One region of the Glutamicibacter sp. NPDC090743 genome, then DNA from elsewhere that is predicted to be linked to it. Evidence: riboswitches for the same ligand, from Rfam matches in the RefSeq annotation. Region 1 holds a riboswitch; the other holds the start of a gene.
The links. Region 1 has a riboswitch for glycine ahead of cycA (D-serine/D-alanine/glycine transporter). Riboswitches for the same ligand answer to the same signal wherever they lie in the genome.
Positions count from the first base shown of each region.

Region 2: another riboswitch for glycine. It lies ahead of gcvP (aminomethyl-transferring glycine dehydrogenase); the one in region 1 lies ahead of cycA (D-serine/D-alanine/glycine transporter).

Region 1 is NZ_JBIVXE010000002.1:89,095-104,714, reverse strand. Features, by position in the region: gene ACIQTS_RS03835 (FUSC family protein) at 1-492, shown strand, start outside; gene ACIQTS_RS03830 (4a-hydroxytetrahydrobiopterin dehydratase) at 476-799, opposite strand; gene cycA (D-serine/D-alanine/glycine transporter) at 968-2,470, opposite strand; glycine riboswitch at 2,792-2,890, opposite strand; gene ACIQTS_RS03820 (heavy metal translocating P-type ATPase) at 3,120-5,378, opposite strand; gene ACIQTS_RS03815 (heavy-metal-associated domain-containing protein) at 5,435-5,749, opposite strand; gene ACIQTS_RS03810 (metal-sensitive transcriptional regulator) at 5,809-6,138, opposite strand; gene ACIQTS_RS03805 (peptidoglycan bridge formation glycyltransferase FemA/FemB family protein) at 6,235-7,377, shown strand; gene ACIQTS_RS03800 (carbamoyl-phosphate synthase) at 7,391-8,665, shown strand; gene ACIQTS_RS03795 (DUF4232 domain-containing protein) at 8,678-10,102, opposite strand; gene ACIQTS_RS03790 (GatB/YqeY domain-containing protein) at 10,212-10,670, shown strand; gene ACIQTS_RS03785 (CynX/NimT family MFS transporter) at 10,786-12,033, shown strand; gene ACIQTS_RS03780 (DUF2786 domain-containing protein) at 12,030-12,794, opposite strand; gene ACIQTS_RS03775 (helix-turn-helix domain-containing protein) at 13,203-13,868, opposite strand; gene ACIQTS_RS03770 (FAD-dependent monooxygenase) at 14,038-15,620, shown strand, end outside.
Region 2 is NZ_JBIVXE010000005.1:130,534-146,153, reverse strand. Features, by position in the region: gene ACIQTS_RS11605 (glutathione S-transferase C-terminal domain-containing protein) at 1-1,024, shown strand, start outside; gene ACIQTS_RS11600 (hypothetical protein) at 1,094-1,402, opposite strand; gene ACIQTS_RS11595 (RNase H family protein) at 1,520-2,431, shown strand; gene ACIQTS_RS11590 (APC family permease) at 2,496-3,944, opposite strand; gene ACIQTS_RS11585 (serine hydrolase domain-containing protein) at 4,219-5,382, shown strand; gene ACIQTS_RS11580 (SGNH/GDSL hydrolase family protein) at 5,418-6,206, shown strand; glycine riboswitch at 6,309-6,406, shown strand; gene gcvP (aminomethyl-transferring glycine dehydrogenase) at 6,571-9,417, shown strand; gene gcvT (glycine cleavage system aminomethyltransferase GcvT) at 9,431-10,558, shown strand; gene gcvH (glycine cleavage system protein GcvH) at 10,619-10,999, shown strand; gene glyA (serine hydroxymethyltransferase) at 10,999-12,321, shown strand; gene ACIQTS_RS11555 (L-serine ammonia-lyase) at 12,507-13,916, shown strand; gene mgtE (magnesium transporter) at 14,333-15,620, shown strand, end outside.

The DNA of each region.
Region 1 (15,620 bases):
GCCATGGCCCAGTCGCTCCAAATGGGCTCGGGCGTGCTGCTGGCGGGCATCGCAGGGCATCTGCTCAGCGACGGCCACTGGTACTGGGCCAGTCTCGGCGCGATCGCCGCGGTCACCGGCGCTGATGCCTATGCGCGGGTAGCCCGCGGGCTGCAGCGCTGCGCAGGCACCTGCATTGGCGTAGCGCTGACCGCAATAGTTTTCGCCTTCGATTCCCCGGTCTGGGTGATCCTGGCCGCTGCGCTGGCCTCGCAGTTCGTCATCGAGCTGGTGATCCTGCGCAACTATGCGGTGGGGATGGTCTTCATGACGGTCACCGCACTGCTCATGGTCCACCTGGTCAGCCCTGAACCGGCCGCGTCCCTGCTCATCGACCGCATCTTCATGACGGCGCTGGGCGCCTTGGTGGGTGCGGTGCAGAGCATCGCCATCTCGCTGCTGGTGGCCCGCCGGCGCCAAGGCCGAACGCCGGGGGCTACCAGTGCTCGGTGACCACCTGCGCTTCGAGCTTGCCGGCCTCGATGGAGATATGGCGGGCTAATTCCAGGTCCAGTGCTCCCAGATGCTCGGGCTGGTTGTGCGTTAGGCGCAGCTCGACGATGGAAACCCGCCACTCCAGGTGCGGATGCCGGTTGTCCTGCTCGGCGCGCAGGCCTACCTGGACAATGAACTGCAAGGCCGTGCTCGCGCAATCGAAACGGTAAGCGGCCCGCAAACCCAAGTCATCACGCTTCCAATCAGGCAAGGCGCCCAGCCTCTGATCGAATTCGAAGCGCGGTAACGGACCGGTTGATGCCATGGTTCTCTCCTCCAAGCGGCAGCGGGTCGGACTATGCAAGTGGTTGCTGCCTGCCATCATGATCGCATCGACCCCGGCTATCGCGGTAGCGATCCCAGCGACTATGCAGTTAGGCCCCGGCATCGGGTGATGCCGGGGCCCGGCTGAGACAGCTGTCAAGTGCTCGGGCTACTGGCGGATGTCCTCGGCAACCTGTGCGGCGGTTTCCGCTTCGCGCTTGGAGAAGGACTTCGCATCGCTGTAGGCGGCGGCCTCATAGCGTTCGTGCGCCACCTTCGCCAGGTGCGCGGCGCGCAGTGCCTGGTGCTGGGGGTTGCGGCGGATGTACAGGTAGCCTGCGCCCAGGATCAGGAACCATGCCGGGGTGATCAGCAGGGCGCTGAAGGTATCGGCCTGGGTGGTTAGTGCCCACAGGATGAAGCCGAAGAAGCCGAGTACCACGTAGGGCATGACAACCCCGCCGGGCACCTTGAACTTCGAAGCATCATGAAGATGCGGGCGGCGTGCGCGGAAGACCAGGTAGCTGAGCAGGATGATGGTCCACACGAACATGAAGCACAGGGCCGAGACGGTGGTGACCAGGGTGAAGGCACCCATCACCGAGTCGCCGCTGTAGAGCAATGCGACGCCTGCCAGCAGGAACATGCAGGAGAACATCAGTGCGTTCTTCGGCACCTTGCGGCTGGAAAGCTTGGCGAAGCCCTGGGGCGCATCGCCTTCCATGGACAGGCCGCGCAGCATGCGCGAGGTCGAATAGATCCCCGAGTTGGCGCTGGAGGTCGCGGAGGTGAGCACCACGAAGTTGATGATGCCTGCCGCACCGGCCAGGCCGGCCAGGGCGAACATGCCCACGAACGGGGACTGCTCGGCGGAGAACAGGTTCCACGGTTCCACGGTCATCAAGATGATCAAGGCTCCGACGTAGAAGAACAGGATGCGGATGGGGATCGAATTGATCGCCTTGGGCAGCGTCTTTTCGGGGTCCTTGGTTTCCGCCGCGGTCGTGCCAACCAGCTCGATGCCCACGAACGCGAACACCGCAATCTGGAAGCCGGCGACGAAGCCCATGAAGCCGGTGGGGAACATGCCGCCTTCGGTCCACAGGTTGGAGAAGGAAGCGGTGGCCGAGTCGTGCTCGAAGCCGGTGATGACCATGACCAAGCCGACCACGATCAGCGCGCCGATGGCCACGATCTTGATCAGCGCGAACCAGAATTCGGTTTCGCCGAAGGCCTTCACGGTGGCCAGGTTCAGCACCAGCAGCAGTGCGATGCAGCCCAGCGCCGGGATCCACAGCGGAAGGTCGCCCCACCAGAAGGCGACGTAGTGGGCGATGGCCACCACGTCGGCAATGCCGGTGACTACCCAGCAGAACCAGTAGGTCCAGCCGGTGAAGAACGCCGCCCACGGGCCCAGCAGGTCCCCGGCGAAGTCGGCGAAGGTCTTGTATTCGAGGTTGCTCAGCAGCAGCTCGCCCATGGCGCGCATGACGAAGAAGAGCATGAAGCCGATGATCATGTAAACGAAGATGACCGACGGGCCGGCGACCGAAATGGTCTTGCCCGAGCCCATGAACAGGCCGGTGCCGATAGCGCCGCCAATGGCGATCAGCTGGATGTGACGATTGGAGAGCCCGCGCTCGAGAGTGGGATCAGAACTGGTGGTACTCATGCTGGTTGCCTTCCAGGAGTGTGGCGTGACGCCCCGAAGGTGTCCTGCCTCCAAGCCTTCATGGCTTGGAGCACAGGGACTCGCTTCGATGAGCACATCCGATAGGGAGGGGGCCAGCTGGCGTGCCTAGCAAGCTGCGCAGGGAGCAGGAGCCAGGTAAGCCACGGGGAGTACCTCGAAACCGGTGCGCTCGGTGCGGCACTGTTCTTGGTCCCTCCCCAATCTGTATGTCTACCTGAGAGTTTTCACTTCGGCCCGAATACTGGGCGAAGCTTGCTCCTTCGGTGAGCGCGGTACAACCGCGCTGCTTTCCAGATTTGCCTCGTCGTGGCGGTACGGGTGCCTGAGAGTTTCCCGGGGAGGAAATTGCTCCTACGGCGCCCGCCCATGGTGTGAGCGGATCTCTCCCGCCACGCATCAACGGCATATGTGGTGATTGCCATCACAGTATGCGCAGAAAAATGAACGTGGTGCAAGTCGCAATTTCACACTTCGGGCCCCGGATAACCGCTTGGCCACGCCAATCGTGGAAAGTGGCTTGCGAAATGGGGGGATTCTCCGCTTCGTAATGATTCGGGAAGCAAGGGCATGGATGCGGCAAAGCGGGGCATCGGTTCAACCGATGCCCCGCGTGGGGAGGTACGGAGGGCTACTTCCCGAACCGTCGCAGCCGCAGCGAGTTCAGTACCACCAGCACCGAGCTGGCTGCCATGGCCGCTCCGGCGATCATCGGGTTCAGCAAGCCCAGGGCCGCAATCGGAATGCCGGCAGTGTTGTAGGCGAAAGCCCAGAACAGGTTCATCTTGATGGTGGACAGGGTTCGGGCCGACAGGTCGATGGCCTGCGTGACCTGATGCAGGTCGTTACCCATCAGGGTGATGTCCGCGGCTTCGATGGCCACATCGGTGCCCGAGCCCATGGCGATGCCGAGGTCGGCCTGCGCCAGTGCTGGCGCGTCATTCACGCCATCGCCCACCATGGCCACGACCTTGCCCTGCTCTTGCAATGAGGTGATCGCCTGGGCCTTGCCGGCAGGGAAGACCCCGGCGAATACGTCCTCGGCCTTGATGCCTACCTGGGCGGCAACCTCGGTAGCCACCGACTGGTTGTCGCCGGTCAGCAGCACCACGCGCAGGCCGCGCTCCTGGAGTTCGGCAATAGCTTTTGCGGAGCTGTCCTTGATCTTGTCCGCCACCGAGATCACTGCCTGGAACTGCTGGTCCACCGCGACCAGGATGGCGGTCGCGCCGGCCTGCTCGGCTTCCGCGAGCATGGCCTTGGCGCAGTCATCCAAGGACGCGCCCTGGGCTTCGAGCCAGCTGAAGCGGCCTACGGCAACGCGATGCCCGTTGACCGTGCCGACCACGCCGCCGCCCGGATCGGAATCGAAGTCGCTGGCTTCGGGCAGCGGGCCCAAGCCGGCTGCGGCCTTGGCGATGGCCTGGGCGATCGGATGCTCGGAATGGTGTTCCACGGCACCGGCCAAGGCCAGGACCTCATCGGGATCGACTCCGTCGATGGCCCGGGTGCCCTGATGGGCCATGACCCCGGTGGTCACGGTGCCGGTCTTGTCCAGCACGATGGTGTCCAGCTTGCGGGTATCTTCCAGGACCTGCGGGCCGCGGATCAGGATGCCCAGCTGCGCGCCGCGGCCGGTACCGACCAGCAAGCCGATCGGGGTCGCCAGGCCCAATGCGCAGGGGCAGGCGATGACCAGCACGGCGACCGCAGCGGTGAACGCCTGGTAGGGATCGCCGCTGGCAAAGAACCAGATCACGAACGTGAGCAGCGCAATGGCCAGTACGATCGGTACGAAGACGGAGGAAATCCGGTCAGCCAGGCGGGCAATGGGCGCCTTGCCCGACTGGGCTTCGGAGACCAGCTTGCCCATCTGGGCCAAGGTGGTGTCCGCGCCAACGCGGGTAGCTTCGATCACCAGCCGGCCCGAGGCATTCAAGGTCGCGCCGGTGACTTCATCGCCGGGCCCGGCCTTCTGCGGGACCGATTCGCCGGTAAGCAGCGAGGTGTCTACCGCGCTGGCGCCGTCAATGACCACGCCGTCAGTAGCGATCTTCTCGCCGGGGCGCACCACGAAATGGTCTCCGACCTGCACCTGCCCGGCAGGGATCTTCACTTCCGCGCCGTCGCGAAGCACCACTGCATCCTTGGCGCCCAGGTTCAGCAAGGACTTCAGCGCATCGGATGCCGAGGACTTGGCGCGGTGCTCCAGGAAACGGCCCAGCAGCAGCAAGGTGGCCACGACGCCGGCAGTTTCAAAGTAGAGCGCATGCTCGGACATGGCCATGCCGATATGGGCGGTCAGCTGCGGATCGAGGATCAGCTGCACTGCAGAGAAGAAGTAGGCCGCGAGCACACCGAGGGAAACCAGAGTGTCCATGGTCGAGGCCAGGTGCCGTGCGTTGACGGCCGCTGCCTTGTGGAAAGGCCAGGCGCCGTAGAAGACCACGGGAGTGGCCAGCGCGAAGGCGACCCAACCCCAATGCGGGAACTGCGCTGCGGGAATCATGGAAATGATGAACAGCGGAATGGTGAAGATCGCGGAGACCAGCAGGCGGCGCAGCAGGTGGTTGGGCACCAGGTGCTCGTGCCCGCCGTGATCATGCTCCCTGTGTCCCTGGTGATCCGAACCGGCGGGTTTGGGCGGGTGCTTGAGGGAAGCGGTATAGCCGGCGGCGTGCACCGTATCGATCAGTGCCTCATCGGTGACATCGGCTGGGACCTGGACCTTGGCGGTTTCCAGGGGCAGGTTCACCGTCGCGCTGACACCGGGCAGCTTGCCGAGTTTGCGTTCCACCCGATTCACGCACGAGGCGCAGGTCATTCCCTGGATGTCCAGATCGACGGTGCGCAATTCGGGGATTGTTTCATGCGGGGCATGGGAAGTCATGATTTACGACCTTGCACTTTCTTGCCGTTGAGGCTTGGTGCCTGGCTTTTTTGCGGCTAGGCGTTAATTGCTTCGACGGTGTAACCAGCCTCGTCGATGGCATTGCGAATGCTCTCTTCGCTTACGGTTGCGCTGGTGGTGACGTTGGCGGTGGACACGCCCTTCGCATCGAGGAACACTTCCACCTCTTGCACCCCATCAAGCTCCTTGAGCTCCTCGGTGACAGAGGATACGCAGTGGCCGCAGGTCATGCCGGAGATCTTGATTTCCATATGGCTAGTCAACGGGGTGCTCTGCTCGCGGGGAATGATCTGCAGGCCCTGGTTGGAGTTCTTTTCCGAGGAGCATCCGCAATTGCAGTTGTGGCTCATGATCTTGCTCTCTTTCGATGAATTCTGTGTGAATTGGAAATGGGTGCGTTGGGGCGCGCTCAGCGCACCAAACGGGAGATGGCGGCCGTGGCCTCGGCGATTTTGTCTTGCACGATGGATGGATCACCCGTCTCGATGGATGACTTGGCCGCATCAACCACGCAATGGCCGATATGGTCATCGATCAGCTGCACGCTGACCTTGTGCAATGCCGCGTTGATAGCGGAGATCTGGGTCAGGATGTCGATGCAGTACTTGTCTTCATCGACCATCTTGGCCACTCCGCGCACCTGGCCTTCAATGCGCTTCAGGCGTCGTTCCAACGCGCTTTTATCCGCGTGATAGCCGTGGTGCTCAGCTGTTTCATGTGGCGTGTGGTTGGTATCCATATAACGATTATACCCCCTAGGGGTATTAAGTCAAGTACCCCCTAGGGGTATCCAGCATCCCCCAGCCGGAGAGGGAAGCACGGTAGGATTTCACCCGTGAGCCACAACGAACTTCATGTGCGTCCGATTTCCGGCACCGAGCACTCAGCATTCCTTGAGACCGCCCAAGACGTCAGCTTCCTGCAGCGTCCCGAATGGGCTCAGGTCAAGGGCGGCTGGCGCGGTGAATCCCTCGGCTGGTTCGAGGAAGACGAGCTGGTGGGCGCGGCACTGGTGCTGCATCGTGCAGCCCCGGTCATCAAGAAGACCCTCGCCTACATCCCCGATGGCCCGGTCATCGACTTCGGCACCTATGCTCCGGGACAGGTAATCCAGCCGCTGGCCGCCTACCTGAAGAATCGTGGCGCATTCCAGCTGAAGATGGGCCCGGGACTGGCCGTGCGCACCTGGGGTGCCGCCGCGGTGCGCAAGAACCTGGGCAAGGAAGGGTTCACCCAGCTCGCTGACCTTGAAACCCAGAGCACCTCAGGCACCGCGCTAGCGCTGAATGACGCCTTGCTGGAAATGGGCTTCTCCAAAGAAGATGTGGGACTGGACTTCGCTGCGGGCCAGCCGGAATTCGTGGCCCGCGTGGCGTTGCAAGATGATGACGGCAACCAGCTGGACGTGGACCAGGTCATGGCCAGCTACTCGGCGACCACCCGCAACGAGACCCGCAAGGCGCTGAAGAGCACCCTGGAAATCGAAGTCGGCCAGACCAAGGACATGGCCCGCTTCCATGCCCTGTACAACCACACCGCGGATCGCCAGGACTTCACCGGCCGCCCGCTGGGCTACTTCGAGAAGATGCACACCGTGCTCAACGAAGCGGTGCCGGGCTCCTGCACCCTGTACATCGCCAGCAATGAAGGCGTGGACCTGGCCGCATCCATTGTCATCCGTTCCTCGAACCTGGCCTGGTACCTGTACGGCGCTTCCTCCTCGGAGCAGCGCAAGCTGTTCGCGCCGAAGGCGATCATGCAGCACATGGTCATCGATTCCATCGAGGCCGGTTGCCGCTACCTGGACCAGGGCGGCGTGAGCGCGACCCTGGACAAGGAGCACCACCTCTCGGGGCTGACCAAGTTCAAGACCAACACCGGCTGCGACATCGTGCAGACCAACGGCGAGTGGGACCTGGCGCTGAACAAGCCCCTGGCGTGGGCCTTCGAAAAATACATGAACTGGCGCAAGAAGTAGGGAAAACACCACTTTGGCAATCGATCCAACCCAGCCATTTGTCCCGGTCATCCTCGGCGGGGACATCGGCACCTACACCCTGGCGCGCGAATTCTACGAGGCCTACGGGGTTCGCTCGGTGGTCCTGCCGGCTGCCGGCAACGGCGTCATCGAGCACTCGATAGCCATCGAACTGCGCCCCATCGGCTCCATGGCCGACGAGGGACGCGTAGTCGCGGCCCTGGCCGAGCTGGCCGATGAGCTGAAGTCCGCGGCGGATCGGCCGCTGATGCTCTTCGGCTCCCTGGACTTCCACATCATGCTGATCGCCAAGAACCGTGAGCAGCTTGAGGAACAGTACGTCATCCCGTACCCCCAGCTGGAAACCATCGAGGGTGCGGCACTGAAAGAGAACTTCTACGCGCTCGCCGAAAAATTGGGCATCGCCCATCCGCGCACCGCCGTGTATTACCCGGGAACCCCGCTGGATTCGCTTGTAGGTTCCTTCGACTACCCGGTCATCGGCAAGCCATCGAGCTCCGCGGATTGGATCGCCGCCAAGTTCGCGGGCAAGCAGAAGATCCACACCATCGACAGCCGCGCCGACCTCGAAGCCCTGGTTTCCAGAATCGATGGCAGCGGCTACGACTCGGGCTATATCTTCCAGGAGTACATTCCGGGTGGAGATGACGCGATGCGCCTGTGCACCTACTTCGCCACCCAGGAAGAAAAGGTCATCTTCGCCGGCTACGGCGAAGTGGTGATCGAGGAGCATGCCCCGCTGGTGCTGGGCAATTCGGCCGCCATTGTCAGCAGTCGCAACGATGCGATGGCCGCCGATGGCGCGCGCATGCTCGAAGAACTGGGCTGGCGCGGAATTGCCATGATCGATGCCAAATACGATCACCGCGATGGCCAGATCAAATTCTTCGAGATCAACCCGCGCCTGGGCCGCAACCACTTCTACCTGACCGCAGCCGGGGTGAACCCGGCCCGTTTCTATGTCACCGAGTTCCTCGGCGCGCAGTTCGATCAGTCGAACCCGGAAACCGACGCGGTGGTGGACACCGGGACAGGTGTCTTGCAGCTGTCGCGCCAGCGGCTATTCACCGTGCTGCCGCACCACTTGCTGCGCCGCTTCCTGGACAGCGGAACCGGCCGCAAGGCGGAAGCACTGCTCAAGGCCGGCAAGGTCTCGAACCCGTTGAAATTCGCAGCCGAGAAGAACCCTCGCCGCAAGCTCTACCTGCTGTTGAATGCGGCCAACCACTACCGCAAGTTCAAGGCGTTCCCGCCGCGCACCCAGTAGGCTTGCCCAGGCCTAGGGCCTAGGAGTGGCCGGTGGTTGCGGTTTGAAGGCGTCTCCAGGAATTGCCCACCCGTCGCGCGCCTGGACCCAGGGGCTTTGGGCGATCTGCGCCCCGTCCAGGATGTCAAGGGACGTCGGCTGGCCATCGTATTGGGGTGCGAGCTGGACCGGTTTCATTCCCTTGGCTGCGGCGATGACCAGGGCAACGGTTTCATCCGGATCCTGGGACGTTGACATGGCATTCCAATCCAGCGTCGAAATCACCGCTTCGCCGGAAGGGATGGCAACGCGTTCAAGGAGGATATCCGGTTCGGGCTGCAGCTCGATATCCGGCTGGGCATCGCCGGCATCGTTGAGGAAATCGATCTGCGGGTAGGACTGCAACGCGCACGAGCGAGCAGAAATGTTCTTGGCGTAGACCGCCATGTACCGTGAACCGGCAGCTGCATCGGGTGCGCCGAGGGCTATTTCCAAGTCCCCCTCTGCGCACAACGGAGCTGACTGATTCGCTGGCCAGCTTTTGACCTTGTCGGGAAGAACCACAGGCTTGGGGATCAGCCATTGTGGTTTCTTGTCTCCAACCCAGCCTTCAGCAAGGACCTCGTATCGAGGCGATGCCAGCTTGTAGGGCATGGGCTCGCCAAAGGGACCCTGCCGCTCCAGCCATAAGCGGGTTTCCTTTTCCGCCTCTGCTGGCGCCTCGTTGCCGAGGACCAGGTTCAATCCGGAATGATCAATGCTGGCGCTCTCGAAGACACCTCGCTTGGCCGCCTCGATAAGAAGCTGGAGCTCGGGAATATCAGTGCGATTCGCGGGCGAATAGCGCACGGATCGGTCTGCTAGTGCCAAATCGGTGGGGTGCTTGGCCTGTGCAGCGAATTTTCCCAGCGCCAGCAGCTGCTCCAAATTAAACGCCGTGGCCGAGTAGTTAGCCGCACTTGCCGCGCCGAGCTCGCGTAGGCGGAACGCGAATGAAGCCCTCTCACCGAGAAGACCAGGCTTCGCTTGCTCTTCGCCTCCAAAGTGCGAAAAATTGTCGGAGACTTCCAGTGGGTAGGTTTTCGTCTTTGAGCCTGGGATATTCTGGGGTTCACCGGCGACAAAGGCCAGATCGATGTCCCGCAAGTTCAGGGCATGGGCCCCAGCCTGGATCTGTTGTGCCATCTCCCGCACGATTTCTTCCGCTTGTGCAGGATCGAGCTGATCCGAGAGCACGAATTGCAGGTCAACTGACAGATCCGGTGCGGCCAAGGCATCGTGATCCATGACCTCGGAGGACATCTGGACGCCAAGGACCCCGTCCCGGTCCTCGACGGCTGCAACGAAATCGCAAACTTCATCGGGCGCGTCGCAGGAATTCCATGGCTGCCAGATCACCAGGATGGCTGCGATAAGAGCCAGTGCGATGACGCTAGCTCCAGCGCGCAGTGAATTCATCTGGCTACTGTATCAAATGCGACCTCATGCTTGACCGCTGGTACTCCGGAAAACGGTAACCGGATAATGCGAGTAAAATTTCAAGCACACGTATTGAAAGCGAGTTCCCATGAGTTTGAAAGATCGCCTGCGCGATGACAGCATCGCCCATCTGAAGGCCGGCAACGAGCTGGAGAAGACGACCCTGCGCAATATCCTCAGTGCCATCGGCACCAAGGAAAAGTCCGGAAAGAACCCCAGCGAGCTCAACGACCAGGATGTCGAGAACCTGCTTCGCAAGGAAGTCGGCAACCGCGAGGAAACTGCTGGACTGGCCGCCAAGGATGGCCGCACCGAATTGGCTGAACGCGAACTGGCCGAAGCTGCATTCATCTCCACGTACCTGCCCAAGATGCTTGACGAAGCGCAAGCCCAGGACATTGTCGAGAGGATCATGGCCGAACTTGCAGCCGATCACGACCTGACCATGAAGGACATGGGCCAGGCCATGAAGCTGGTCGGCGCCGAAATCGCTGGCCGCTTCGACGGCAAGGCTGTCTCCCAGATGGTGCGCGCCAAACTGGGCTAGCCAACACTGGACTTTTCATTCGGCACGGGCCGTCCCACTTTTGGGGCGGCCCGTTGCCGTAGTCCAGGCAACGGGGATGGGAACCGGGTTTTGAAGCAGATAGTCTGTGGATACCATGCCTGACTTCCCGAAAAACCGCGCCACCCTGTCCAAGGGCTCTGGCGCACTGCTGATCCTTGCCATCATCCTGGCCTCGCTGAACCTGCGTCCTGCCGTCACCTCCTTGGGGTCCCTGCTTGATCTGGTGATTGGCGACCTGCAGATGAATGGCTTCGTGGCCGGAATGATCACCGGCATCCCTCCACTGTGCTTCGCGCTGCTGGGTCCCTTGGCGCCGCGGCTGGCCGGGAAGCGCGGACCGGAACTAGTGGTGGCCTCAGCCATGGGTGCTGTCCTGTTGGGCATTGCCCTGCGCGCGGTGGCTCCGGGGACCGGATTCTTCCTGCTGTGCACCGCATTGGCCCTTGCGGGCATCGCGGTGGGCAACATTCTCATGCCGGTACTGGTCAAGCGCTGGTTCCCGGGAAAGATCGGGATTGTCACCGGCGCCTACACTACGGCGGTTGCCTTGGGTGCTTCCGGAGTTGCGGGGGTCGCCGTGCCGGTGAATCAGATGCTCGGCGGAAACTGGCGCGTGGGCTTGGGATTCTGGGCAATTCTGGCCTTGCTGGCGCTGGTGCTGTGGCTTTTGGTGTACTTCGGGATGCGCAACCAAATCGCAGCCCAGCAGCAGCATCTTGCCAGTAACTCAAATGATGCGGCCGACATCGGGCCGATGAGCAAGAACGCCACCGCATGGTGGGTGGCGTTGTTCTTCGGCGGGCAGTCCGCCGTGGCTTATATCTTCATGGGGTGGCTGCCCAAGATCTTCATCGACTTGGGAGTCTCGCCGGCATTCGCTGGATCCCTGCTGGCGATCCTGCTGGGTGTGGGCGTGCCTTTGTCCTTCGTGATGCCGGCGCTCGCTGCCAAATTCTCGAACCAGGCGCCACTGGTGATCTTCAACGGTGCCGTGGGCATCATCGCGATCATCGGCATGCTGCTTGCTCCGGTCCAGGGAGCGGTGCTGTGGTCGGTGCTGCTGGGCATTTGCGGGTCGAACTTCCCGCTGGCCTTGACCATGATCGGCTTGAAGGCCCGCACCGCCGCGGGTGTCTCGAAGCTCTCCACCTTCGGCCAGTCTGCGGGCTATCTGCTGGCGTTCCCCGGTCCGTTCCTGGTCGGGGTGCTGCACGAAACTTCGGGTTCATGGGTTGCGCCAATGTGGCTAATTGCCGGCTTGATCGTTTTCCAGACCCTGGTCGGCATCATGGCCGGGCGTCCGCGCTACATCGAGGACACGCAACTAGAGCAAGTGCGCTAGCTGGCGACTTCGCCGGTCGCGGCTGAGTCGACGTGCTTGTCGAAACCGAGATCTGCCTGGCTTCCTGCGACCCGTCCGGCCAATGAGGCATTGGCGCTTCCGGCTGCGGCGCGGTTCCTGCTGCGGCGCAGGAACGGATATTGGCTGCTGACGAATTCGTCGACCTGTTCCTTGCGGCTAGCCAGGACCAGTTCGGTCCCGCTGCCGCTGTGCACGCTTTCTTCCTGGTAGAGGATGGCGATGCGCGAAGCGACTTGCAGGTAGAAGCTGCGCTGGAATTCGCGGCGTTCAATGGTTTTCTCGGAATCGGTGTACCAATTCGCGTAGAGCTTGCCCTCCTGTGCCCACCAGTGGGCCATGGCAGCAGTCGCCTGGACAACCAAGGAGGCGAAGAGATTCTTGACGGTAGCTACATCCGATTCATGGCCGATGATGTACAGCCTGCACGAGGTCGAGTAGTTGCTTTGCAGCATGGACACCGTGCGGAAGGCCCGGCCCACAGCGGACAGGCCATCGCGCTGTCCCAGGCGGTAGACGCCGCGCATATCGAAGTGCTCCTCGATAATGGCTTCCTTCTTCTTGCCCCGGTGGGCCGAGTCGGCATCCAGTTCCGCACGGCCGATGCCATAGCGCACCATGAGCCGTTCGGCATGTTCCTGGAAGGCCTGCGCTTCGTGCGGAAAAGTGGTGTTCTCGGCCTTGTTCAGCAATAGGGCAATGCGTTCTTTCAAGCGTTGCAGCTTTTGCTCAGAGGTGCTCATGGCTTCTTCCTTGCTAGCGGTCCGGCGGTGGCGAAGCGGTCATATCCGGTTCTCTGCATTAGTTTGCCACGAGGTGCAGAGCCCTGCTTGAGGGGCTGTGGGTAACTGCCGCCAGTGGACCCTAGCCGGTTGTGCAAACCGCGCGTAGAGTGAAGGCACCAAGCAGGTCCAGCAGGCCCGCGAACTTCGCTTCGCGGCTGGTCATCGGAGGTTGTGATGGGTGATTTTCGTGCATACACCATGGAAGAGCGGGCCACGTACCTGGCTCCTTCATGCGATCGCTGCGGGCAGCACCGCCACATAGTGTGGGAGAAGGTTGAAGGAACCCAGACCTACCGTCCGCGTGATGCGGGGTGCTCCAATGAGGCCTGCACCGCCTAGCTAGCGCAGCGTGCGGGCAGGTACCGCTCACGAGCGGATGCCCAGGCTTGCCGAGATGCGTGCCGAGGCGGCCGTAAGCACGGCTGCAATGTGGTTGCGATCGCGTTCCAGTGGCGGGTAGATGACGGCGATGGCCGCGGGCTTGCCCTGCGGGAGCACCAGCGGAACGGCAATCGAGGTTAGTCCCGGGATCACTTCGTCATGGCTGAATTCGAAGTTCTTGGCCGGGTGCTCCTGGGGATTGAGCATGGAACGGATGACCCGTCCCGGTGCGCCGTTGTCGATCGGATGGCGGGTGCCCGGGCGCTGGGCCACGGTGGCATCGGCGAGCCGGGGTTCTGCGGTGCTCAGGGTAACGGCTGCCTCGCCATCGAAGACGACAAGCAGCGCCGTCATCTGCAGCTCATCGGAGACGGTGGCCAGATGCGGTGCGGCCGCGGCCTGCAGGGACTTGGCGACGTTGCGCGCCAGCGCGCCCAGGCGGGCTCCCAATTCGAGCTCGCCTGCCGGATTGCGTTCCACGAATCCGTACTGCTCGAAGGTCTTGACCAGCCGGTAGGCCATGGAGCGGTGCACGCCTAGCAGTCCGGCGAGTTCCGAGACGCTCAGCGGCGTCGCGGATTCCCCGATCAGGGTCAGTGCCTCTAGCCCGCGGCCCAGGGTCTGCGAACCGCCTTCGGTGGTTTTGCTCATGTTCCAATCATTCCATCTGGCCTGCGCAGATGCCTGCCGCGCTGTTCCCGGTGTGATCCACGTCTTGCCTACAGCCTACGTGAAAGCTACGATTGTTTCTATAGTTAGGACAGTGTCGCAATTATAGAGACAATGAAGTTCAGCGGCACAGCGATAGGGGAGCCACATTATGCAGATTCACCACAGGGGATACGTTTCCGGGGATCCACGGGTCAAGGAAGCGGCCGGCTACGGCATCGACCGCGCCGAGCAAATTCCCGATGAAATGGATGTGCTGATCGTTGGAACCGGTCCGGCGGCCGCCGTGGTGACCGCGCAGCTCTCGCGCTTCCCGAGCATCAACGCCCGCGCCATCGAGATGCGCCCGGGCCGGCTCGACGTCGGCCAGGCCGACGGCATCCAGGCCCGCTCGGTGGAAACCTTCCAGGCTTTCGGCTTCGCCAACGAGGTTGTCGAAGAGGCCTACCGCAATGTCGAAATGTGCTTCTGGACCCCGGACCCCGAGAACCCGGCGAACATCAAGCGCCATTCGCGTGCTGCCGACGACTCCACCGGAATGAGCGAGTTCCCGCACATCTACGTGAACCAGTCGCGCATCCTGGACTACTTCCTGCGTGACGCCGAACGCGCGCCGGGCAAAATCACCCCGGACTACGGCGTGGAATACCTCGGCTGCGAGATCGACCCGGACGCCGAATACCCGGTGTCCGCGCGCATCAAGTACGTGGCGGGGCCGCGTACTGGCGAAGAGCGCACCGTGAAGGCCAAGTACCTGGTTGGCGGCGACGGCGCGCGCAGCCAGGTGCGCCGCTCGCTGGGCCACAAGCTGCACGGCGATGCGGCCCTGCATGCCTGGGGCGTCATGGACGTCATGGTCAACACCGACTTCCCGGACATCCAGGTCAAATGCTCCATCCAGTCCCATGACGCGGGCAATATCCTGCTTATCCCGCGCGAGGGCGGCTATCTGGTCCGCTTCTACGTGGACCTGGGCGAGCTGACCGCCGAGGATGCCGGGGCCATCCGCAACACCCCGGTCGAGGAAATCGTGGCCACGGCCAACCGCATCATCCACCCGTACACGATGGACGTGAAGAACGTCGCCTGGTTCTCGGTCTACGAGGTGGCCCACCGCATCACCGACGGCTTCGACGACGTCTCCGATGAGGAGCGCGGCACCCGCTGCGCGCGCGCCTTCATCATGGGCGATGCCTGCCACACCCACTCGGCCAAGGCCGGGCAGGGCATGAACGTGTCCATCCAGGACGGCTTCAACCTGGGCTGGAAGCTGGCCGCCGTGCTCGAAGGCCGCGCCCCGGATGCGCTGCTGGATACCTACGCCGGGGAACGCAAGGTCATCGCGCAGAACCTGATTGACTTCGACAAGGAATGGTCCACCCTGATGGCCAAGTCCGTGGACGATTGGGAAGACCCTGACGAGCTGGAGAAGTACTACACCAAGACCCAGGAATTCCCTGCCGGGTTCATGACGCAGTACACCCAATCGCTGATCACCGCCGGCCTGGAGCACCAGGATCTGGCCCCGGGCTTCCCGGTGGGCAAGCGCTTCAAGTCCGCCGAGGTCATCCGCCGTTCGGATAACCGCTGGCGCCACCTGGGCCACTTCCACGAGGCTGACGGACGCTGGCGCATCTACGCCTTCGCCGATGCGGCTGCACCGGCACTGGAGGGCACCGCAATGGCCGACTTCGCCGCTTGGTGGAGCGCCGATCCGGCATCGCCGCGCAACCT
Region 2 (15,620 bases), on a different contig from region 1:
CGCTGATGCCAGCGCCGAGCACTATGGCGAGGGAAACAGCCACAGCAAGATCGGGCATCCCAACGCGGGGCTTTCGGACGGGTCCCGGCTTTGGCCGGTGGAAGCTGGCCGCTACCATCTGGTCGCAGCCCGCGCGTGCCCCTGGGCCAACCGCACCCTGATCGTTCGCCGCCTGCTGGGCTTGGAAGACGCGCTGTCCGTCGGACTGCCCGGCCCAACCCACGACGCACGCAGCTGGACCTTTGACCTGGACCCCGGGGGCAAGGACCCTGTCCTGGGTACCGAGCGGGTCCAGGAGAACTACTTCAAGCGCTTTGCCGACTATCCACGCGGCATCACCGTGCCGGCAATCGTCGATATCCCCACCGGTGCGGTTGTCACCAATGACTACCCGCAGATCACCTGGGACATGTCCACGCAGTGGAAGGAGTTCCACCGGGAAGGCGCCCCGGACCTCATTGCGCAGGACCAGCTCGATGAGATGCTTCCGCTGATCAAGCGGATTTTCACCGAGGTCAACAACGGCGTCTACCGTGCCGGGTTCGCGGGGGACCAGCAGGCCTACAACGATGCCTACGACCGGTTATTCGCCACCTTGGACTATCTCGAAGACCGGCTGGGCACCCGACGCTTCCTGATGGGTGATTACATCACCGAGGCCGATGTCCGGCTGTTCACCACGCTGGTTCGATTCGACCCGGTCTACCATGGCCACTTCAAGGCCAACCGCAACAAGCTCATCGACATGCCGAACCTCTGGGGCTATGCGCGGGACTTGTTCCAGACCCCGGGTTTCGGCGACACCATCGACTTCGAGCAGATCAAGGCGCACTACTACGTGGTGCATGAGGACATCAACCCGACCAGGATCATCCCGAAGGGGCCGGAGTTGGCCAACTGGCTCGAAGCGCCGGGCCGAGATGAGCTGGCCGAGAGCGGTCCGTTCCTGAACGGTACGGCACCGGGCGAAGTCCGGGCTGACGAGCGGGTCCAAGCCGGGCACAACCCGTTGTACCCCGCCTAGGAGCGCTGGCGATCCGCCGCGGATCGGCTCAGGAGCCCGCTATTTCGAGGGGTCCTGGGCCGATCTGCCCTATTCGAAATCTAAGCCTTGCCCCTCGCAAGCTTCCTGGAAAGCGGCCAAGTCAATAATCCGGGGATCCCCCGATTCATCGGCGGCCACCGCAGCGCTGATCTGTTCGGTGGAAGCCTTCGCCCCATGATCAGCGGCTTTCTGCATATTCGTTGCGCCGATGCCCTCGGGGTCAACCAGGCCCCCGCCAAAATGCACGCAGGCGGTATGGCCCTGGGGATCGAGCTGGCGCAGCTCGTCGACCGAGGGGCCAGCGCATGCGGACAGGACCAGAACCAGAGTGGCCAGTACAGGCAGGATTTTCTTCACATCCCAATCCTAGGCATGGACCTGGCTGGATGCTGTGATCCATTGTGCAAGTATTCCCTGGCGACATGGCCCAATGCATGGAACCGAGTGCGGGCGTCAACGTGGCAGGATTAAAGCATGACGATCATTGCAGCTGCGGATGGATCAGCCCTAGGAAACCCCGGACCGGCAGGTTGGGCCTGGTACGTGGACCAGGACAACTGGGCCGCTGGCGGTTGGGACCACGGAACCAACAACATGGGGGAGCTCCAAGCGGTGCTCGAACTCTTCCGGGCCACCGAGCACCTGCCAGAAGAAGAACTCAGGATCCTGTGCGATTCGCAGTATGCGATCAACTGCATCAGCAAGTGGATGCCGGGTTGGAAGAAGAAGGGCTGGAAAAAGGCCGACGGCAAACCGGTCTTGAACCAGGACATCCTCAAGGAACTTGACCGGGCCATTGCCGGGCGCAAGTACACCTTCGAGTGGGTCAAGGGCCATGCCGGTCATGAGCTGAATGAAGCTGCTGACGGCCATGCGCGCGCGGCTGCCACCGCGCATCAGCAAGGCTCTGCGGTCGAGGCCGGGCCGGGCTACACCGCCGTCGGCGGCCCAGCGGCTTCCCATGCTCCAGCGGCGGAAGACGCAGTGCTGGCACCCGGCGGGCCACCCGCCGCCGCACCGGAACATGGCGTGGACATCGCGGCTACCGTCTTCGAACTGGAACAAGGTTTCCTCGACCCGCAGATCCGCACCAGCTTCGCGGAACTCAACGACTTCCTGCATCCGGGCTACCAGGAAGTGACGCGCCATGGCGGCCTGCTGGATGTGGCCACGGTCCGGACCATGTTGGAATCCGGGGCGAGCCTGCCCAGCACCGGTGCGGTGCAGGTCCTTGCGGCCCGGGAAGTGGATGCGCAAATGGTGCTGCTCGCTTACCGCATGAAGCCTGCAGAGGGCCCGGTGCTCGTCGTATCTTCCTGGTGGCAGCGCACCGAAGGCGGCCTGAAGCTTCGTTTCCGCCAGGAAACGGTCGAGCAGACCGCATAGAAAACACGCGTTAAAGCAGTGATGCCCGCCAAATGGCGGGCATCACTGCTTTAACGGTTTGGGATCAGTACTGTCCCGGGCGGGTTTCGATGACGCCCTTCTTGTAGTTGATCCGGTTGACCAACCAGGTCACGGCCCACAGCAGCACGCCGATGACCAGCAGCAGGCCGGCAATCTCGTACTGGACCCAGTCCTCGCGCGAACGAGCCCATGGGCCGGCAAGGAACAGGCAGAAGAACACGCCGAGGATCGGGATGATCGTTGGAGCGCGGAACGCATCGGGTTCCGGCTTGTCGCGGCGCAGCACCAGCAGGGCTACGTTGACTACGGCGAACACGCACAACAGCAGCAGCGCGGTCGTGCCGCCCAGCGAGCCGACAATGCTGCTTCCGTTGCTCAGGTTCACGTAGACCACCAAGGCGATGGCCAGCACGGTGCTGAACAGGATCGCAGCCCATGGCGAGCGTCGGGTCGAATGCACCTTGCCCAGGAACTGCGGCAGCACGCCTTGGCGGGCCATGCCGTAGAGCAGGCGGCTAGCCATCAGCATGTTCATCAGCGCGGTGTTGACCACGGCGAAGACGGTCAAGAACGGGAAGATCGCGTCAACTGGCAGGTTCGGCAGGCCGATGCGCACAACATCCAGCAGGATGCCGGCATCCGGGTTCTTCGGGTTCAGCAGATCGCCGGTCGGGATCACCATGATCACCGTGACGGCCACCAGCATGTAGATCAAGGCGCAGATGCCCAGGCCGATGAGCATGATCTTCGGGAAGGTCTTCTTGGGATTCTTGGTTTCCTCAACCAGGTTCACCGAATCCTCGAAGCCCACCATCGCGAAGAACGCAATGGCAGTACCCATGGTCACGGCGGCGAAGACGCTGCGGTCGGTGGGGGTCTCGAAGACCACCAGGCGGGAAATGTCACCCTGGCCCGAGGCGATCACCGCGAAGCCGATGCCGATGATCGCGGCCATGATGGCCAGCGAAACTATGGTCAGCACGAGGTTGAACTTCACGCTCTCGCCCACGCCGCGGAAGTTGATCACTGCGAGGATCACGATGATCGCAATAGCTGCCCACATGCCCGCTTCCGGGGTGTTGGGAACACCCTCGACAAACTGGCCAATGCCAATGAGCAGGTTGCGCCCCACCAAGGTGGCCGAGGTGGCGGCGCTGGTGATGCCCGAGCAAGCCACGGTGAACGCCACCAGGAAGGTGACGAAGTGGATGCCGAATGCCTTGTGGATGTACAAGGCGGCACCGGCCGCGCGCGGATATTTGGTCACCAGTTCGAGGTAGCTGAAGGCGGTGAGGGTCGCGATCGTGAAAGCGATCAGGAACGGCAGCCAAGCGGCTCCGCCCACCTGGCCGGCAACTTTGCCGGTGATGGCGAAAATTCCGGCGCCGATGATATCGCCCATGATGAGGAATAGCAGCAGCTTCGGGCCAATCACCCTGCGGAGTTCTGTTTCTTTGCCGTCGGTAACGGCCGTGTCACTGTTCACAGTCATGCGATCGAGATCATCTCCTTCAATTTTGTAGGCAAACATTACAACTTTAGGGTCAGCGCATGAAGTGGGCAAACCGGCTTCAAGGCTGGCTCACAGACCTCGGAGTCCAGCGGTAGTGAAATGTCGATTAGTGGCTAAAACAAGCTAATGCTGTGAGCTGACGTACCTATATGCTAGGTGTCGGGTCAGCGTGTGGAGCCACCGGGTCATGGGATCGAAGCGGTTAGGGTTAGTTGATGAGAGACAAGCACTTTAAAGGATTTAGATGCAATCGGTGATCACTGAATATTTCGCGCCCCTGGCGGAAGCACTAGAGGCGCGAGCCGCTGAGGAAGAAGGCTATTCGGCGCAGCTGGCCCTGTACCACCGCGGCGAATTGGTGCTCAGCCACAGCGTCGGCGAGCACCTCTCTGGTGACGCGCTGACCTGTGTCTTCTCCTGCACCAAGGGCCTAGGCGCGCTGGTCGTGGCACTGCTCGTGCAAGATGGGCTGATTGATCCGAACGCGCCAATGGCCACCTACTGGCCGGAATTCGGGGACAACGGGAAATCCCAGCTCACCGTCGGCGAGGTGCTCAGCCACCAAGCGGGAGTGCTCGGTGTGCCCGGGGGCGTGCCCAGCGAGATCCTCTTGAACTCCGCCGAATACGCCAAGGTGCTCGCTTCCATGCCAAGCGTCTGGCCGCTGGGCCAGAACATTGTCGGCTACCACGCGATCACCATGGGCGTGCTCATGGAAGAACTGGTACGCCGGGTCACCGGCAAGGAACTGAAAGAAGTCTTCGAGGAGCGCATCCGCAAGCCGCTGGGAGCCGAAGCCTACATCGGCCAGGACCCCGCGCTGGAATCGCGCTACCGCGATGTATTGCCGGGCGCTGACGCCGCACCGGAATTCTTCGATCCGTTCTCCCCGGCGGGGCTTTCGGTGAACTCGGCCTCCGGTTTCGCGCTGGAAAACGGCCCGGTCTACAACTGGCACGAACTGGCCAACGCGCCTCAGGTGCGCGAACTGGGCCCCGCATCCATGGGCGCGGTCGCCAATGCCCAAGGGCTGGCCGCAATCTATGCCGCTTCATTCGGTGCAGTGCCGGCACTGGGCACCACCCGCGGATTCCTCACCGCCGACACCTGGCCCCAGGTTTCCACCGAACTGGTCTACGGCCATGACCGGACCAATGGACTGCTGCAGGCCTTCGCCCTGGGGTTCATGAAGGCCACCGCGCGCAACAACTACGGATCGATTTTCGCCTACGGCCATGACGGTGCGAACTCCTCGCTGGCCTTTGCTGATCCAGCCCACCAGCTGGGCTTCGGATTCATCCCCTCGCGCAATGAAGGCGCCAAGGAGATCTCCACCGGAGTCAAGCTCAGCCAGCTGGCCCGCCAGCTGATCATGCAGAAGAACATGTCGGCCCAGGCTGCCGGCAGCAACGCGTAGTAAACCCATCGGGAATGGAACGAAGCAGGAGCGAAGTGAAGAAGTTTGTGGCACTAGGTGACTCGTTCACCGAAGGCGTTGGCGATGTGGATCCGACCCGGCCCAACCAGGTCCGCGGCTGGGCGGACCGGGTTTCGGAAGTGCTCTGCGCCGAAGGCGAATGGGAATACGCCAACCTGGCGGTGCGCGGCAAGAAGATCGGGCAGGTGATCAACCAGCAGCTGGACCAGGCGCTCGCACTGGCCCCGGACCTGGTCACCATCTATGCCGGCGGCAATGACATCCTGCGCCCGAAGGCGGACCTGGATGCGCTGATGCGCGGCTATGAAGGCATGGTGCGCCGCTTTGCCGAAGCCGGAAGCGCGGTCGTGCTGTTCACCGGTTTCGACACCGTGGAATCACCGTTGTTCTCCAAGACCCGTCCGCGCACGGCCATTTACAACGAGAAGGTTCGCGAAATCGCGGACGAGTACGGCGCGGTGATCGCCGATTACTGGCGGTGGCGCGAATTCTCCGATCTGCGCTACTGGGCGGTGGATCGGCTGCACATGAACGAGCTGGGCCACACGCTGATGGCCTCGAAGGTCCTTGACGTGCTCGGCACCCATCGGATCACCGAGGGAAACTGGTCCTCCAGGATCCAGCAGCCGTCCCTGCCGGAACTGGCCGTGAACTCGCGCGGCGAAAAGCTGAAGCAGGAATTGGGCTGGGCCAGGGAGCATTTGGCTCCGTGGGTCAAGCGCCGGATCACCGGCACCTCGTCGGGTGATTCCCTGTCAGCGAAATATCCTGATTACATCCGTTTAACTGCCGACGCCAACTGAACGCATTTATGACTTTTCCGGACCCCGCTCCTGTTTGACCTTGGGGGCGGGGCAGGTAACATGGTGGTGTGCTGCAGGTCTCCGGCCGGCAGCGCGCGCCATAGACGGATGGCGGGAGAGTCCCGTTCACACCATGGACGGGCGCCGTAGGAGCAATTCCTCCCCAGGAAACTCTCAGGCACCCGTACCGCCATCATGAGGCAACTCTGGAAAGAAACCGGCCCGTTCCGGTTCACCGAAGGTGCAAGTGCCCGGCTTGGTTTGCTGGATGCGTAAAACTCTCAGGTTATGCAACAGGGATGGGGAGGTAAAAAGACCTTCCTTTGGCATGCGCCAAGACAGATCCCATGGAGATACCAGCACCATGACCATCACGCAGACTTCGGCACGAGCGAATACTGAATTCGTTTCACGCCATATCGGCCCACGTCCTTCCGACGTCACCACCATGCTTCAGACCCTGGGCTACGACAGCCTGGAAGAACTGATCGACACCGCCGTTCCGGCAGACATCCGCCAGGACTCCGCACTGGATATCCCAGACGCCCTGAGCGAAACCGAAGCCCTAGCCCACCTGCGTGCGCTTGCCTCGAAGAACGTCATGAAGACCCAGATGATCGGCCAGGGCTTCTACGACACCATCACCCCAGCTGTGATCCGCCGCAACATCGTGGAAAACCCAGCCTGGTACACCGCTTACACCCCGTACCAGCCGGAAATCTCCCAGGGCCGCCTCGAAGCCCTGCTGAACTTCCAGACCATGGTCATGGACCTGACCGGCCTGCCCATCGCCAACGCGTCGCTGCTGGACGAATCCTCCGCTGCCGCCGAAGCCGTGCTGATGATGCGCCGCGCCAACAAGAAGAAGTCCAAGGGCAAGACCGTGCTGGACTCCAACATCTTCCCGCAGACCCTCAAAGTCGTGCAGGGCCGCGCTGACGCACTGGGCTTCGAAGTCGAGGTTGCCGACCTTTCCGCAGGCTTGCCAGAGGGCGAGATCTCCGGCATTGTCCTGCAGCAGCCTGGCAACGACGGCTCGATCGCGGACCACGCTTCGATCATCGCCGCCGCCAAGGAAGCCGGCGCCATGGTTACCGTGATTGCCGACCTGCTGGCCCTGACCATGATCACCCCTCCGGGCGAGCAGGGTGCCGATATCGCCGTGGGCAACACCCAGCGATTCGGCGTGCCGCTGTTCTTCGGCGGACCGCACGCTGCCTACATGGCCGTGGCCGATGGCCTGACCCGCTCCATGCCAGGACGCCTGGTGGGCGTTTCGGCCGACGACGCCGGAGTCCCTGCCTACCGCTTGGCCCTGCAGACCCGCGAGCAGCACATCCGCCGCGAAAAGGCCACATCCAACATCTGCACCGCACAGGCCCTGCTGGCCATCTGCGCTTCGATGTACGCCGTCTACCACGGCCCAGCCGGCCTGAAGCAGATCGCCTCGCGCGCCAACAACCACGCCCGGGTCATCGCCAGCTCGCTGGTTTCCGGCGGCTACACCCTGGCTTCGGACTCCTTCTTCGACACCGTTGTGGTGAACGTCGAGAACGCCGATGCCATCATTGCCAAGGCCATCGAAGCAGGCATCAACCTGCGCAAGGTGGGCGAGACCCAGGTGGGCATCTCCACCGACGAGGCCACCACCTCGGGCGTAGTCAAGACCCTGCTTGAGGTCTTCGGCGCAGAGCTCTCGGCTCCGGAAGGCTTCGAGATCCCGGCAGGGCAGGTGCGCACCAGCGACTTCATGACCCACCCGATCTTCAACACCATCTCCTCCGAAACCCAGATGATGCGCTACCTGCGCCGGCTCTCGGACCGCGACCTGGCCCTGGACCGCACCATGATCCCGCTGGGTTCGTGCACCATGAAGCTGAACTCGGCCGCCGAAATGGAATCCATCACCTGGCCGGAATTCGCCTCGATCCACCCCTACGCGCCTGCAGCGCAGACCGAGGGCTGGCGCGAGCTGATCACCGACCTGGAAGGGCGCCTGACCGCAATCACCGGCTACGCTGGCGTTTCGATCCAGCCCAACGCCGGCTCGCAGGGCGAATACGCGGGCCTGCTGGCCATCTCGGACTACCACCGTTCGCGCGGCGAAGGCCAGCGCGATCTGTGCCTGATTCCGGCTTCGGCCCACGGCACCAATGCCGCGTCGGCAGTGCTGGCCGGGATGCGCGTGGTGGTCGTGAAGACCGCAGCCGATGGCACCATCGACGCGAATGACCTGGATGCCAAGATCGAGGCCAACAAGGACGTCCTTGCAGCCATCATGATCACCTACCCATCCACCCACGGCGTCTACGACGCGGACGTGCGCGAGGTCTGCGACAAGGTCCACGCCGCCGGCGGCCAGGTGTACATCGATGGCGCGAACATGAACGCCATGGTTGGCTTGGCCCAGCCAGGCAAGTTCGGCGGCGACGTGTCGCACCTGAACCTGCACAAGACCTTCTGCATCCCGCACGGCGGTGGCGGTCCAGGCGTAGGCCCAATCGGCGTTGGCGAGCACCTGCTGCCATTCCTGCCAGGCGATGCTTCGGGCACCTACTCCGAGCGTGACGGCGTGCCGGTGGTGGCGACCGCTTTCGGCTCGGCCGGCGTCCTGCCGATCTCCTGGGCCTACATCGCGATGATGGGCGGGGACGGCTTGACCGAAGCCACCAAGCACGCGATCCTGAACGCGAACTACATTGCCAAGCGCCTGAACGAGCACTTCCCGGTACTGTTCACCGGCAACAAGGACCTGGTTGCCCACGAGTGCATCCTGGACCTGCGCGAACTGACCGCCAAGACCGGGGTCACCGCCGAGGACGTGGCCAAGCGCCTGATCGACTTCGGTTTCCACGCGCCGACCCTGTCCTTCCCTGTGGCAGGCACCCTGATGGTGGAGCCCACCGAATCCGAGGACCTGGCCGAGATCGAGCGCTTCATTGAAGCGATGATCACCATCCGCCAGGAAATGGACGAGGTCCTCTCCGGTGCCTACAGCATCGAGGAGTCCCCATTGCGCAACGCTCCGCACACGGTCTCCGCTGTGGTCAACAGCAAGTGGGACCGCAAGTACTCGGTCGAGCAGGCGGCCTTCCCGGTCCCGGCGCTGAAGTTCGACAAGTACTTCCCAACCGTGGGCCGCATCGACGGCGCCGGTGGCGACCGCAACCTGATCTGCTCCTGCCCGGCTCCCGAAGCCTTCGAAGACTAAGGAAGAGTTAGAGATGACTGAGACTACCCAAGCACTCAAGCACACCGCGCTGCACGCGCAGCACGAAGCTCTCGGCGCCAACTTCACCGACTTCGGCGGCTGGGACATGCCGTTGAAGTACGGATCGGAACTGGCAGAGCACAAGGCCGTGCGCTCCACCGCTGGCCTGTTCGACCTGTCCCACATGGGCGAGGTCTACCTCTCCGGCCCGGAAGCCGGCAACGCGCTGAACACCGCCCTGGCAGGGAACCTGAGCATCATGAAGGTCGGCAAGGCGAAGTACTCGCTGATACTTGACGCCGAGGGCAAGATCATCGATGACCTGATCGTCTACCGCCTGGAAGAGGAGAAGTTCCTCGTCGTGCCCAACGCCGGCAACGCCCCGGTGGTTGCCGCCGAGCTGGCTGCCCGCGCCGCCGGCTTCGACGTCGTCGTGGACGACGCTTCGGGCCGCCAGTCGCTGATCGCCGTCCAGGGACCGAACGCCGAGGCGATTGTGCGCAAGCTGGCCGCCGACGAGGCAACCGCCCAGGCTGTCACCGAGCTGAAGTACTACGCTGCGGTGAAGGTGGTGCTCGGCGGCATCGACGTGCTGCTGGCCCGCACCGGCTACACCGGCGAAGACGGCTTCGAGCTGATCATCGAAAACGAGGATGCGGCAGCACTCTGGGAAAAGAGTGTTGAAGCCGGCAAGGACCACGAGCTGGTTCCTTGCGGCTTGGCTGCCCGCGACTCGCTGCGCCTTGAAGCCGGCATGCCTCTGTACGGCAACGAGCTGTCCCTGGAACGCACCCCGTTCGATGCCGGATTCGGTCCGGTGGTCTCCTTCAAGAAGGAAGAGGACTTCGTGGGCCGCGAAGCCCTGGAAGCGTTGCGCGGTGCGACCCCGCCACGCAAGCTCGTCGGCCTCAAGGGCCTGGGCAAGCGCGCCGGCCGCGGCGGCTACGCCATCGTGAAGGACGGCGCAACCATCGGTGAAATCACCTCCGGCCAGCCTTCGCCAACCCTGGGCTACCCGGTTGCACTGGGTTATGTCGACGCCGAATTCGGTGCAGTGGGAACCGAGCTGGAGGTAGACCTGCGTGGTAAGACTTTGCCTTTTGTCGTAGTCGAACTGCCGTTCTACACCCGAGCCAAGTAACGTTAAACATCAGTAGGGCTAAGCAAATCGCCCGCTAATTCCCTTGGGAGAGGAAATACCGTGAGTAAAGTTCTTTCGTCATTGCGCTACTCGGCCGAACACGAGTGGATCGATGCATCGTCCCCAGCAAAGATCGGCATCACCCAGGTTGCCGCCGACGCCCTGGGCGACGTGGTCTACGTCGACCTGCCAGAGGTCGGCGACTCCGTTACCGCAGGCGAGACCTGTGGCGAAGTCGAGTCCACCAAGTCGGTTTCCGACCTGTACTCGCCAGTGACCGGCACCATCGTTGCCATCAACGACGAGGCAGTGGACAACCCAGGCATCCTGAACGAAGACCCATACGGTGCCGGCTGGCTGTTCACCGTTGAGGTCGCCGAAGAGGGTCCGCTGCTTTCGGCAGCTGACTACGCAAGCGCGAACGGTGGAAACGTCGAGTAATGAGCAACCAGACTTTTGAATCCGTTGCCGCTGCAACGTTGACCCAGTCGCTGGCTTCGCTGGACCCGGAGATCGCGCAGCGTATTGACGCTGAGCTGGCTCGCCAGCAGCGCGGCCTGGAAATGATCGCTTCTGAGAACCACACTGCGCAGGCAATCATGCAGGCGCAGGGTTCGGTACTGACCAACAAGTATGCCGAGGGCTACCCGGGCCGCCGCTACTACGGCGGTTGCGAGGAAGTTGATGTCATCGAGACGCTGGCGATCGAGCGGCTCAAGGACCTGTTCGGGGCGAAGTTCGCTAATGTGCAGCCTCACTCCGGTGCGCAGGCCAACGCGTCGGTGTACCACGCGCTGGTGCGTCCGGGCGATACCGTGCTGGGGCTGAACCTGAACCACGGTGGCCACCTGACCCACGGCATGAAGCTGAACTTCTCGGGCCGCTTGTTCAACATCGTTCCTTACGGTGTGGACGAGGAAACCTATGAAGTGGACATGGACGAGGTGGAGCGCCTTGCCATCGAGAACCAGCCGAAGATGATTGTTGCTGGCTGGTCGGCGTACCCGCGCCAGCTGGATTTCCAGCGTTTCCGCGAAATCGCGGACAAGGTCGGCGCGTACCTGTTCGTGGATATGGCGCACTTCGCTGGCCTGGTGGCTACCGGGTTGCATCCTTCGCCGGTCCCGCACGCTCACGTGGTGACTTCCACGACGCATAAGACGCTTGCTGGTCCTCGTGGCGGCATTATTCTCTCGAATGATGCGGAGATCGCGAAGAAGCTGAACTCGGCGGTGTTCCCTGGCCAGCAGGGTGGTCCGTTGGAGCACGTGATTGCTGGCAAGGCGGTGGCGTTCAAGATTGCTGCGTCGCCGGAGTTCAAGGAGCGCCAGGAGCGGACCTTGGCTGGTGCGCGTATTTTGGCTGAGCGCTTGACCCAGGAAGATGTTGTTGCCAAGGGCATCAGCGTTTTGACTGGTGGCACGGATGTTCACATGGTGCTCGTTGACTTGCGTAATAGCGAGTTGGATGGGCAGCAGGGTGAGGATCTTTTGGCTCAGGTGGAGATCACGGTGAACCGCAATTCGGTGCCGTTTGATCCTCGTCCGCCGATGGTGACTTCGGGGTTGCGTATTGGTACCCCGGCGTTGGCTACCCGTGGTTTCTCGGAGGCTGCGTTCGCTGAGGTTGCGGAGATCATTGCACAGACGTTGATTGCTGGTGCTGAGGGTAATGCGGCGGTGTTGCCGGAGCTGAAGGATCGTGTTCTGAAGCTTGCCGCGGCCCACCCGCTGTACCCGGAACTGGCTAAGGTTTCCGAGTAGCATCATCTGATTAGGATGTGGGCCCGGAAGGTGGAAATACTCGCTTTTCGGGCCCGCGGTCTTTCAACATCCAGAGGTCCAGGCGCTGCACGGTACGTGCGGTGGCCGCACGCCTCTGGAACCACACTCCACAGATCCGGGGCAGAAGCTCTCGGATTACCCAAGTTCTAAGGATGTGACCCGCTATGGCGGTTAGCGTATTCGATCTTTTCTCGGTTGGCATCGGACCGTCTTCCAGCCATACCGTGGGACCAATGCGTGCAGCACACGCATTCATTGCCCAAGTAATCCGAGAAGGCCAACTGGACGCACTGGAAAATATCCGTGTTGATGTCTACGGATCCCTGGCCGCTACCGGACGCGGCCACGGCACCTTCACTGCCATCATGCTGGGGCTTGAAGGCTTCGAACCTGAAACCGTGCTGCCATCACAGGTCGATGACCGCCTGGCGGACATGGAAGCCACTGGAATCCTCCACCTGGCCGAACAGCTTGATCAGCGCAAGGACCTGAACTACAAGGTCGAAGACATGATCCAGCATCCGCTCACCGTACTGCCACGCCACACCAACGGCGTGAAGTTCATTGCCCTCGACGCTGACGGCAACGAAATCGCCAACGAGACCTTCTTCTCCGTAGGCGGCGGCTTCATCGTGCGCGAAGGCGCCGAAGACCGCATCGAGAAGAACCTCGAAGAGAAGCTGAACAAGCAGCCCTATCCCTTCACCACGGCAGCCAAGCTGCTGGAACATGTGAAGGAAACCGGCCTGTCCATTGCCGACATCATGATGGCCAACGAAATGGCCTACCGGTCCCGCGACGAGATCCGCAACGGCCTGGTCCACATCTACGAAGTGATGGAAGACTGCAAGGATTCCGCGCTGGAACGCACCGGTGTGCTGCCCGGCGGCCTGAAGGTTCGCCGCCGTGCGCCCGAATGGCATGAACGCCTGCGCAAGGAAGACAAGGACCGGGATCCGGTCTACTGGCAGGAATGGATCAACCTCGTTGCGCTGGCCGTCAATGAGGAGAACGCCTCCGGCGGACGCGTGGTCACCGCTCCAACCAACGGCGCAGCGGGCATCATCCCGGCCGTGCTGTTCTACGCCACCCACTACGCACCGGGCGCAAAGTACTGGAATGAGGAGGAAAAGCACGACGCTGTCGTACGCTTCCTGCTCACCGCTGGTGCCGTCGGCGTGCTGTATAAGGAGCAGGCATCGATCTCCGGCGCCGAAGTCGGCTGCCAGGGCGAAGTCGGTTCGGCATCATCGATGGCTGCTGGCGGCCTGGCCGAAATTCTTGGCGGCACCCCAGCGCAGGTAGAGAACGCAGCGGAAATCGCCATGGAACACAACCTTGGCCTGACCTGCGACCCGATCGGCGGACTGGTCCAGATCCCTTGCATCGAACGCAACGCCATCGCTGCTTCCAAGGCAGTGAACGCGGCGAAGATGGCGCTGATGGGCGACGGCGAACATCACGTCACCTTGGATGAAGTCATTATCACCATGCGCGAAACCGGCAAGGACATGAGCGACAAGTACAAGGAAACTGCGATGGGCGGCCTGGCCGTCAACGTGGTGGAATGCTGATTTCCCAGTAACGCATGACCCAGTTCGGGAGGCCTGCACTGCAGGTCTCCCGAACTTTTTAAATGTGATCTTGGCCCCCAAGTCCGGCAATTCCCAGCCATAGCTGATAGAACTGGGACTAGGCCCAAAGCGCGCTAGCGCAAACCAGTTTCGAGGAGGTGAGTGTCGTGGAAGACAGTTCTAGTCGATCTATGCACACGAACTCACCCGGACGCTCGTAGCCGAATCAGCCGAATCTGGCAGCATCCTGCCATGGGATCCCAACGAGTTCGTGACTCTTGTACATGTCACCGGCGCCTGGTCCTGCACGCAAATACTGACTGATTTATCTCCCTGTATTCATGGGGTGATTGAGCGGTGAGAAGTTGCTGGCAGGCTTGTATTCACGCGCCAAATGAACCATTTGGACCAAAATCATGTTTTCTCCAGAAAAGGTAGACTTCTCTACTATTTCGCGAGCCTTGCGCTCCCATCTCAATCACGCAGAATTCCAGCTCGCGGCAGGGTTGCTGGGCGGTCTGCACATCGCCCAGACCATTGAGCACCTCGAAGCACTGGATGCCACGGAGGCTGCCCTGGCCTACCGGCTGCTGGACAAGCAGGCCGCGGTACTGGTTTTCCGGGAACTCGACGCCCCGGTGCAAGCCGACCTGGTGCGGGCGCTGCAGTCGCAGACCGTCATCGATGCCTTCGCCCAGCTCCCCGCCGCGGGACGGGTAGCGCTGTTCGATGAACTGCCAGCGATCGTGGCCACGAAACTGCTGTCAGGGCTGCCGAAGGCCAAGCGCCAGGAAACCGGAATCCTGCTGGGCTATCCGGAAGCAAGCGCCGGCAGGGCGATGTCCCCGGATTTCATCGCCACCCATCCGCAGCTGTCTGTGGCCGAAACCCTGGAACGCATCAGCGCACGCCTCGGGAACTGCGAGAACGCGCAGCTCATCCTGGTGATCGATGATGAACGCCGGCTGCTTGGCACCATCAAGCTCAGCGAGCTGCTCACCGAGCCGGCCGGGACAACGATCGGAGAACTGTGCACCCAGAGCCCGGTCGTCCAGGCCTGCGAGCCGGAGACGAGCGCGGCACGGGTGGTGGTGGATCGGAAGGCAGGGATGCTCCCGGTGCTTGATCGGGAAGATCGCCTGCTGGGAGTGCTGACCTTGCCCATGGCGATCGGGATCCTTGAGGATGCCGAAGAGCGCCGCTCCGCGTACGGCTCCGGAACGGATCCGCTCTTCCGCCCTTACTTGGGGACGCCATTGCGCCACCTGGTGAAGGCGCGCATCATCTGGCTGCTGGTCCTGGCTATCGGCGCCACCTTGACGGTCAAGGTGCTGTCCAGTTTCGAGCAGACACTGGAGTCGATGGTGGTGCTCAGCTTGTTCATCCCCTTGATCGTGGGCATTGGCGGGAACACCGGCAACCAGGCGGCGACCACTGTCACCCGTGCGCTGGCCATGGGGGATGTGCGGGGAAGCGACTTCTGGCGGGTGCTGATGCGCGAGGTGCGAATCGGAGCGGTCCTGGGACTGTGCCTGGGCGCCATAGCGCTGGTGGTGGCCGGGAGCATTTTCGAACTGCGTATCGGATTGGTGATAGGCATCAGCCTGGTGGCGCTGTGCAGCATTGCTGCCGCTGTCGGCGGGGTGATGCCGATCATCGGTAAATTCTTCAAGGTTGATCCTGCGGTATTTTCCAACCCCTTCA